2 regions of the Levilactobacillus sp. FUA 3915 genome follow, and region 2 is predicted to be linked to the other one. Evidence: predicted binding sites of a transcription regulator. Region 2 holds the regulator's gene; the other holds the start of a gene.
The links. The regulator NrdR, encoded in region 2, represses ribonucleotide reductase genes. The targets are predictions, from matches to a motif close to ACACNATATATNGTGT.
Positions count from the first base shown of each region.

Region 1 (4,868 bases), 820 kb from region 2:
TTGTCATTGGGAATGTTTGGCAAATGCGCAGCGGCATCGTGAACCTGAGCCTTCAAGTCATCGAGGTCGGCATCAATCTTCTTGATATCGGCGCTGACCTGACGCATCTCGGTAATCTTATCGTTGGCGTCTTCCTTGTTGCGCTTCAATTGAGAAATTTCATCGGAGACCGTGTTCCGTTGGGCCTTCATGGTTTCACTCTTAACGATCAGTTCCCGGCGTTGGGCATCCAAAGCCAGTAAGCTATCGATATCAGCGGGATCAACACCCCGCGTGGCTAATTTTTCTTTAATAAAGTCTGGTTCTTGGCGAATCAATTTCAAATCTAACATACAGTTGTGCTCCTCTCTTTTTCACGGATGATACAAAAAAGGCCTCCGTCACATGGGACGAAGACCTTCGCGGTACCACCCAAGTTCGCAGCTGGTTCACCCAGTTACACCCTTGAACATGATAACGGTCTGCACCGTGCGGCATTACCCGCCCACTTTAGTTAGTGCTGGAATGTTCGACGTTGCGGTTTGCAGCTTGCCCCGCTTCTCTGGCCGTCTACTGGATAGGCACCTCGTGTTTTTGAATACACTCATCATACCGCATTTCTTTTCCAATGACAATTGCCAATTGAAAATGGGGTTTGGCTTAGTGTTCGTTCCCGGCGGCGGATTCAAGACGGTCTGCTGTGGGGAACGCCTGCGGCCTGAGAAGCGGTCCTCCGGCTCGCCTTGAAACCTCGCAAGAACCCGCGAGTTTCCAAGGTCGTCCCGTGCTCTAAACTGAGAAAATCACTCAGTTAAGACCACCGACACAGCTGCCCATCTTGATCCGCCTCTGGTCACTTAGACTGGCCACCCCATTTTTGATTGGCGTGGTCCTGGCTACTCTGTCTCACTTTGGCTGACAGTGGTAATGGTCAGCATCCCCTGCCCTGTACGCGTGTTAGACACATCTCTCATCTCAACCAACGTAACCCTAGCTGGCAAAAGCAGCTGACAGCGTCTAAAAAGGGAGTCAGAGAACCCCTACGCTATTGTCCTACCAAACGCACACTAGGACGAACTAGATGGCTTCTAGGATGTCCCTGAACAGACAGGCCATTCCACCACACTACCTACTGCCAAAGACCAGCCACCTTTGCTTAGTGCTACTGGAACCGGAAGTCACCAAATGGGCTGCCCTGTGTCGGTGTTCTCGAGGCGAGTCAGACAGCTTCTAAGACGTCTCTGAACAGACAGGCCATTCCACCACACTACCTACTACCAAACTAGCCACTTTTGCTTAGCCGGCTGACGTGACCAGAGACAGCTCAAGGTGCTCAGCTGTGTCGATGGCATTGGCCGAGGTTCTTTCTCGGCCTAGGGCATGGGACGACCTTGGAGACTGGTGCTCTTTCAGGCTTCAAGGCGAGCCGGAGGACCGCTTCTCAGGCCGCAGGCGTTCCCCACAGCAGAGCACCTTGAAGCTGGCGGCGGGAACAAAAGCCCAGCTAAGCAAAAGTGGCTCCGTGCCCGAGGGCGCGGAACCACTTTATTTTTGGTGTAGAGCTGTTTTACAGTGAAGCAATTTTTTCGTCGATCAAGTGTAAGACTTGGTCACGCGCAGCTGGGTCTTCCACGAAGTCCAGCTTATCGCCGTCGATTTGCATCTTAGGTGACTTGTCGTAGGCGTTGTACCAGTCGACGTAACGTTGATCGAGTTCTTGGTAGTATTTGTAGAGGCTGGGGTCATGGTCGATTTGTTCATATGACCGGCCGCGCTTCTTGATCCGTTCCAGCATCGTTTCAAAGGAGATGTTGATGTGAATCAGTAAGTCTGGGTTCTTCTTGTGTGTTGCGTCAGGTAATTCTTGCATCATGTTGGCCAACAGGGAATCGTAGATGTCGACTTCCGTGCTGGTGGCCCGGCCTAAGTCGGCGTTCAAATGGAAGAGCAAGGAATCCTCAAAGATTGAGCGATCCAAGACACTTTCATCATCGGCGTTAGCAGCCTTGATGTTGTCCAAACGCTTGTTTAAGAAGTAAATTTGAAGCAAGAAAGCATACTTCTGGGGGTTCTGGTAGAACAGTGGCAAGATCTTGTTGTCATCCACTGATTCGTAAAATGCTGGTTTGTTTAAGTGTTCGGCTAACAAAGTGGTTAAACTCGTTTTGCCGGCTCCGATAGTTCCCGATAATACAAGCATGCAATCTCTCCTTTAAATAACGACACGCCGGCTTTTTTCGTCCGGCCAAAATTTCAACACCACATATTGTACCAACCTCATGGGTAAAAGACAATATGTCGTGGCCATTTTCTCTCTAGCCAATCCGTTAAAAACGGCGCCTAGGCCGACTATTCGCCGACTAGACGCCGTTCAGATTTATTTAAAAATTTCGTGTGCCCACACTAATTTCTAGTTTAATCGTTTGAAGTAGCATCCGCCTTAACTTCCTTTAACGTGCCTTCCTTATGAACGGGGGCAACGTCAACTTCGCTCAGCGGAATCAACTTGGTGTGCTTCTTAATCTTGTAGCCAATGTACAGGACTAAGACCAATGGCACACTGATATAGGTGACTAAGACTTGTTCCCAGTTACCTGAGAAGAAGGATTGTGGGTCCTGCCCAACAATCACAGCCACACAGAGAATCAACGCCAGGATGGGTCCAATTGGGAACCACTTTGCGTGATAGCTCAGTTCGGACAGCTTGTGTCCTTGCTTGATGAATGCTCGACGGAACCGGTAATGTGACAGCGCAATCCCGAACCAAGCGATGAACCCGGTCAACCCACTAGCGGCAACCAGCCACATGTAGATTTGCGGACCCGCAATACTACTGATAAAGGTCAAGGCAGCAACAATGGTCGTGGCGAACAAGGCAGGATAAGGAATCCCGTTCTTCCCAGTCTTTTCGAACAATTGTGGGGCGTAGCCTTCCTTAGACAGGGAGTACAGCATCCGCGTGGAAGCGTACATCCCCGAGTTGGCAGCGGAAATTACGGACGTTAAGATAACAGCGTTCATCACACTAGCGGCAGCGGCCAAGCCGGCACGCTGGAAGACCAACGTGAAAGGACTGATGGCGATGTCGGTTGCGGAAGAACCTAACAGATCCTTACTGGTGTAAGGTAATACGGCGGCAATCACAAAAATAGCTAAAATGTAGAATAAGATAATCCGCCAGAATACGGAATTGATGGCCTTGGGAACACTGTGTGCTGGATCTTCAGATTCACCAGCGGTAATCCCAACCAATTCAGTTCCTTGGAACGAGAACCCAGCAACCACGAAGACACTCAGGATTGCGGGGAAGCCCCCAACGAATGGGGCCTTCTTGTACGTGAAGTTTTCCAAGCCAGTGGCGTGACCACCCATGATTCCCACGATGGTCATTAACCCAACGGCTAAGAAGACGAAGATGGTGACAACCTTGATCAAGGACATCCAGAATTCCGTTTCACCAAAGGCTTGGACGGCCAAGGCGTTGATCAGGAAGACGATGCCTAACGCAATGGCACTCCAGATCCAGCTTGGGACCCCGGGTAACCAAAACTTCATGACCAGTGCGGCAGTTGAAATATCAACGGCAACCGTAATGGCCCAGTTGAACCAGTAGTTCCAGCCCATGGCAAACCCTAAGGCTGGATCAACGTACTTGGCTGAGTAAGCAGCGAACGAGCCAGAGATTGGCATGTTCGTGGCCATTTCACCCAAGCTGGTCATCAGGAAGTACACCATCAGACCCATGGCAACGTAAGCCACCAGCGCACCACCAGGCCCGGCCGTTGAAATAGCCGACCCACTGGCGACGAATAACCCGGTCCCAATACAGCCACCTAACGCGATCATTGAGACGTGACGTGTCTTGAGGCCCCGCTTGACCTGATCAGAGGCCCCGCTGGTTGTTGCGTTTGTCATACTTTGTTCCATAAATGTTTCCTCCTTCTTATTTTAGAAGGACTTCCTCGAAACGACCCAGTGAACTAAAAAATCTCCTTCGCAATAAAAGCCCGCGAAAGAGATTGGAAAATTCATTATTCCAAGTCAATATCGTTGAAAGCGCCCCGCAACCCCTATTCGGCTGCGACAGTCCCTGATTTATTCAACCAGGACCCAACCTACACGCTATGTCCTCACGTGCAGGTTTCGGCGACCGCCCCTTTTGCTTTCCGTCTGCGATGTTGACCCATCTCAGGAAAGCGACTCTTGTTGGTCGCACCTCTTCTATTCGATACTCTGTAGTATACGCATCCCTACCAAATATTGCAAGATGAAATTTCGATTAGAATGCATTATTTTTCTACTGGTTGCAGCGTCAACCGATACAAAGCCTGTGGGGCCACGGGTTCACCCGTGATGCTGGGCCCGACAAAATGGTCCAAGACCAGCTGAAAGCCTAACTTTTCTAAGACCCGGGCCGACCGGTGATTGCTGAGGTAGCAGGTTGCCCAGACGGTCTGTGGCTGCTGACTCGCCTGCCGGACCAGTTGCAGACTGCCGTCCAAGGCTTCGGGCATGATGCCCTGCCCCCAGTCGATGGGGTCCAGGAAATACCCCAGGTCATACTCACCTGTGCTTGGCTCACCCGCGTCCCCGGTGTGCTGATAAAATAAAATCGTCCCCATGAAGCGGCGCGTCGCCTTGTCTTCTATGGTAAACGCAAAGGGACTTTGGCGGTCGGCCGCCAACCACCGTTTAACCTGTTCCGGGTCCGCATCGGCGGGTGACCCGTTCGCCGCGGCCACGGCCGGCAGCGTCAACAGGCGTTGATACCCCGGGAAGTCACTCTCAGTCAGCGGCCGTAACCGCACCCGCGCCGTCTCACTCATTTTCTCCATCACCTGACCCCCTCATTTCTCATCATCCCCGCACCACGCAACTTGTCAGGTCAC
Region 1 covers NZ_CP168704.1:2,157,047-2,161,914, reverse strand. The annotation lists gene serS (serine--tRNA ligase) at 1-332, opposite strand, end outside; gene ACEPST_RS09985 (deoxynucleoside kinase) at 1,547-2,179, opposite strand; gene ACEPST_RS09980 (amino acid permease) at 2,395-3,906, opposite strand; lysine riboswitch at 4,026-4,208, opposite strand; gene ACEPST_RS09975 (GNAT family N-acetyltransferase) at 4,269-4,814, opposite strand.
Region 1: the regulator NrdR is predicted to act here: its motif matches at 2,236-2,251, upstream of ACEPST_RS09985 (deoxynucleoside kinase).

Region 2 (4,868 bases):
GCTTGGCCAAGTCAGCATCTAAGTCAGCTTGCTTGTAGAAGGCCGTCCCGTAAATCCGTTGGAGCATTGGGTTTGAGGACTTGCCTTGCCAGTAAGCACCGGCAACGGAGAGCAACTTGAACTTCTTTACGTCGCCCGTGTTGGCTAATTGGGCACCGTCGCTGAGGACTTGGTAATCACCAATCTTCAGGAACGAAACGGCGTCGCCATCAACGGCATTGATCAATTCAGTGGTGTAAGGGTCATCCTTGGCAGTGGCTAAGGCATCGGCCTTGCTCAAAGAAATCCGTTCGATGTCTGACTTGTCGCTCACTAACTTTTCAACGATCACAGACAAAGCGTCCAGTTCATCAACGCTCACTTGTTGGTCGTCCTTGTCGGTGTCGACAAAGAACCCGTCTTCATCGGCGCTCACTTCACCCAAACGAATGGCTGGGAATTGCTTCTTCAACGCGATCCGGACTAAGGCTGCGGTCGTGTTCCGCAGAACGCTCAAGCCTTCGTCGCTATCCTTGGTGACGATTTCGATGGCACCGTCGCCTGACAATGGGGTCAAGTAGTCGACCAGTTTGCCGTTTAACTTACCGGCAACGGCCTTCTTAGCTAAGCTGATAGAAATGGATTTCGCAACGTCAGCGGGCGTCGTGCCTTCTGGGAAGTCCTTAGACTTGCCATCGGGGAATTTGATTGAAATATCTGCCATAATGATGATCTCCCTTATTGAAATTTGGGTAAATTACGCAAAAAGTCCCCAGCACCTGCAATAGGCACTGGGGACGTCAATAACGTGGTTCCACCCGATATTTTTCACGAGACTGGTCCCGTGAACTCTAATCGTCGATAACGGAACGGACCGGCCGAAAATTTCCTTTCGACAGCTTGTGGAAAGCGGTAATGTTAACGGTCGCTAAGTCGGCTTCCAAGCAAGGCCAACTCTTCCTGTGAACGATCCCATCAACACCATGTCTTTCGTCATAGCTCTTTGGTTTCAAAGACTATTAAACACTTGCCAGCGAAAGTTGTCAAGGCCCCGCCGGAAAAAAGAGTGGGACAAAGGACGGTTTGCCGGCGAGCATTAAGGCTGATAACCGAATCATCCCGGGCTTGGATGGTTTGGTCATCAGTTTTAAGCGGAACCGGCTGTCCTTTGGCGCACGTTTCAGCCAGAGAAAAATTAACCGCAAGTTAAAAAGGCAGGACCACCGCCCTACCTCAAAAAATTATTTATTGTGGTCGCCGGTTCACACCGACCATCGTGATCTCCCGGGCCAGGAAACGAATCCGTTGCATCAGCCGTTGGGCCTTCAAGGGTTCGTCATCCCCGCGCGTGGAGATGCGCAAGTGTTCCTTCTCCAACTGCTCCATCGAGAAGTTTGAGCTAAAGAACGTCGGTAACTCTTCTTGCATCCGGTATTCCAAAATCACTCCGAGAATATCATCACGGACCCAAGCAGACATCGCGTCCGCCCCGATGTCATCGATCATTAAGACCGGTGACTTCTTGAGGGCGTCTAGTTTTTCCGCGACCCCATTTTGGGCAATCGCGTTCTTCATTTCCACCGCAAAACTGGGGAAGTGAACTAACGTGGTGGAGAACCCATCCGTCGCGAGTTGATTGGCAATGGCGGCCAGCAAGTAGGTCTTGCCCACGCCAAAGCTCCCCTGCAAGTACAGGGCCTGGTGCCGTCGGTTGGGACTGGCTTCGTAAGCGTCGACAAAGTCTAACGCCGCCATCAAGGCTTCGGCCCGATCAGAATCCTGATCAAAGTTTTTAAAGTCAGCCTCACGAATACTCTTCGGCATGGCAATCGACTTCACCCGTTGCCACAATTGTTGTTGGGCTTGCTTCTCCTGGGTCGCCTTGGTTGGCACGTAGGCCACGTCAATCAGATGGTTGGACACGATGAGCTGGGGTTCATATCCCGCCGCAAAGGTCGTGCCCCCATTCGCTAACTTTTCCCGTTCGCTGACAAATTCGTAGAGTTTGGCCGCTGAACGCGTCATCACGTCTTCCGCCAGCTCCTCCTTGTGGGCCTGGTAAAAGGCCGTCACGGTTGGATCATCGTAGACTTTGGCCATCAGTTGACGGTAGTTATCGTTTAAATGCCGTTGATTCATCAGATGTTGCATGGTTTTACTTAAATCTTCCATCAGTTAATCCTCCTTCCCATCCGCGGTGCGTTCCTGAAGCCGCGCAATGCGCTCTTGTAATTTCTGTTGTTGGGCCGGTGACAGCTTGGCCTGCGTCGTTTGTGACTGGGCCTCAGCCGGTTTCTTTGCCCAGTCCGGTAGTGTCTCCTTGACCGTAGGCTGACGGTTACGCGACCGTCGCGGCTTGCTGGCCGTCTGCTGGTGCTCGCGAATTTCCTTAATGGCCGCCTGGGGCGTTTGAATTTTCTTCATACTCCAGTCATTGGCAATCGAATCCATGAGGGCCTTAGACAGCGTTGGCTTGTCCGAATCCACCAGCATGTGGTAGATCAGCACGTTTAACACCGACTGTGGAAACAGCTGACGACTGACCTGGTCGCGGATGATGCGCTGCTCACCGTCCGTGATGTAGCCGCCGCGCTTTTGCTTGATTGCCTGTAAAAAAACTGCGGGCACCGTGGTATTCGCCACCTTGATCAACGCCTGTTCGGCGGAACTCAGGTGCTGATCCGTCGGTGCCTGGGCCAATGTCGCGGCAGAGGGCGTCTGTTCGCTAGCCGCCGGTTGGGCGCGGTGTTGTTGGCCAAAACTCTGAGCAATCACCCGTTTGAACTGTTCGGGGTCAAATTGATTCGTTGCCAAATCCGTTGCTTCACCCACGTACCGGGCCATGGTGACCTCATCCAGGCCGTACGTCGCGTGCTCCGTCAATAATAGCTGACGTTGGCTCCGTAATGCCCGGGTGTCAATGAATGAGTGCTCTAAAATGTCGCCTAATAATTTAAAATCAAAGTCCTCATGGTTGGTCCCTTGCAACGCTGGTGCGCCGGCGTCAACCGGCAACTCATCGCGCGTCGCCGTGATGGCGGCTGGGAGTTGCTTGAGCTCTTGCCCATCCACGTGAAAGACGTCCAGAAAGTTCTTGGTAATATCCACTTCATCCGCAGAATCAGTGGTCTGCGGCGTGTTGTGGGTAACCAGGGACCGATAAACCTCTTCCCCGACCACGCCCAACAGCTGAACGCTCAACAGATCATCGCGAAAGAAGTCTGCCGGCTGAAGTGGGGCCCGCAGCTCATAAATGAAGCTGGTCAACTCATTGGCCGTCTTCACCTTAGTCGTCAGTAACCCCGCAGCCTCCAGGCGTAACCGGGCCTCATAGAAATGGGCCAGGTCCATCCCCAGCAGTCCCAGCAGGGTGGCGTGACGCTTGTACGTCGCCCGTTCGGGGAGCCAAAAAAGGGCCGAGTAAAGCCCCGCGGCACTCGGTCCAATGATTGGCTGATAAAGCTGGGTCAACGTCTGCCAACTTTGATCCGTCAAGCGGTCCGCTAGCCGCACCAGGAATCCCGTTCGCGGTTTTAATTGATGCCAGGAATCCTCCATGCGTTATTTCCCCTCACTTTGCCCCTGGTCCCCTGAATCTGGGTCAGAGTCCTGTTGGGCCTTTTGCTTATCCTTATCGAGCATGTCCTTCAACTCGTTGAAGAACACCCCGGTATCCTTGAATTGCCGGTAAACGCTGGCAAAGCGGATATAAGCGATTTCATCCACATCTACGAGCCGGTTCATCACGTATTCCCCAATTAATTGACTGGAAATTTCGTTGACGCCCAGCGCGCGAATTTTATTTTCAACTTCATCCACGATATTGGTCATGACGTCCATCCCCACTGGTCGTTTCTCAGCGGAGCGGATGATGCCTCGTAGAATTTTCTCCCGGTTAAATTCCTCCCGGGTCCCGTTTTTCTTAATTACCAACAGTGGCGTCACTTCGACGCGCTCAAACGTCGTGAACCGAAAACCACAGTTCTCGCACTCACGACGCCGGCGAATCACGCGGCCGTCGTCGGTGGGCCGACTGTCGACGACCCGCGATCCATTATGATGACAGTGTGGACACTGCATTATTGGTCACCTCGTTTTAAATGGTTACTCTTGCCAAATTTATTGGCGTCAAGCCATTTTACCACTTGTTGGCGCGTTTGGGCAATCGTGCCCCCGTTGTCAATAACCACCGTGGCCTGCGCAATCTTCCGGTCGATGGGCCATTGCCGGTCCATCCGGGCCTGGGCATCGGCCGTCGATAACCCATCACGGGCCATTAGTCGTTGCCGCTGGGTCGTGGCATCGGTCGCCACGACCATCACGTGATCGACCAAGTGAATCAGGTAACCGACCTCAAAGAACGTGGGCGCATCAATGAGAACCACGGGCACCCGCTGCGCCTGATAGCCCGCCAATTGTCGCTGAATCTCGTCCTGAATCAAGGGTGTCGTGATGGCCTCGAGACGTGCCAATTCTTCCGGATGAGTAAACACCAACTGGCCCAGCTTTTTCCGGTCCAGTCCGTCTGCGGTCAGGTAGTCTGCCCCAAAGGTCGTGCCAATCTGCTTGAGACCGGCCGACCCCGGTGCGACCACCTGGCGGGCGATGATATCGGCGTCGATGACGGGCAGCTCGGCAGCTCGTAACCAGGCACTCACGGTTGATTTGCCGGTCGCAATGCCCCCGGTCAGTCCCCAGACTTCAGTCATCGGTCAACGCCTCCAATGCTTCCAAAGGCACGGGCTGACAGTGCGGGCAGTAGTGCGTGCCGCGCTGAGCAACCTTGATCTTTACGATTTCCGTGCCGCACCGCTCACAGGGTTCCCCCTCACGCCCGTAGACGTGCAGGTGATTTTGAAATTGCCCCGCCTCGCCAAAGGCCGTCGAGA
Region 2 covers NZ_CP168704.1:2,977,121-2,981,988, forward strand. The annotation lists gene thrS (threonine--tRNA ligase) at 1-703, opposite strand, end outside; gene dnaI (primosomal protein DnaI) at 1,225-2,151, opposite strand; gene ACEPST_RS13825 (replication initiation and membrane attachment family protein) at 2,155-3,537, opposite strand; gene nrdR (transcriptional regulator NrdR) at 3,541-4,059, opposite strand; gene coaE (dephospho-CoA kinase) at 4,059-4,688, opposite strand; gene mutM (bifunctional DNA-formamidopyrimidine glycosylase/DNA-(apurinic or apyrimidinic site) lyase) at 4,681-4,868, opposite strand, start outside.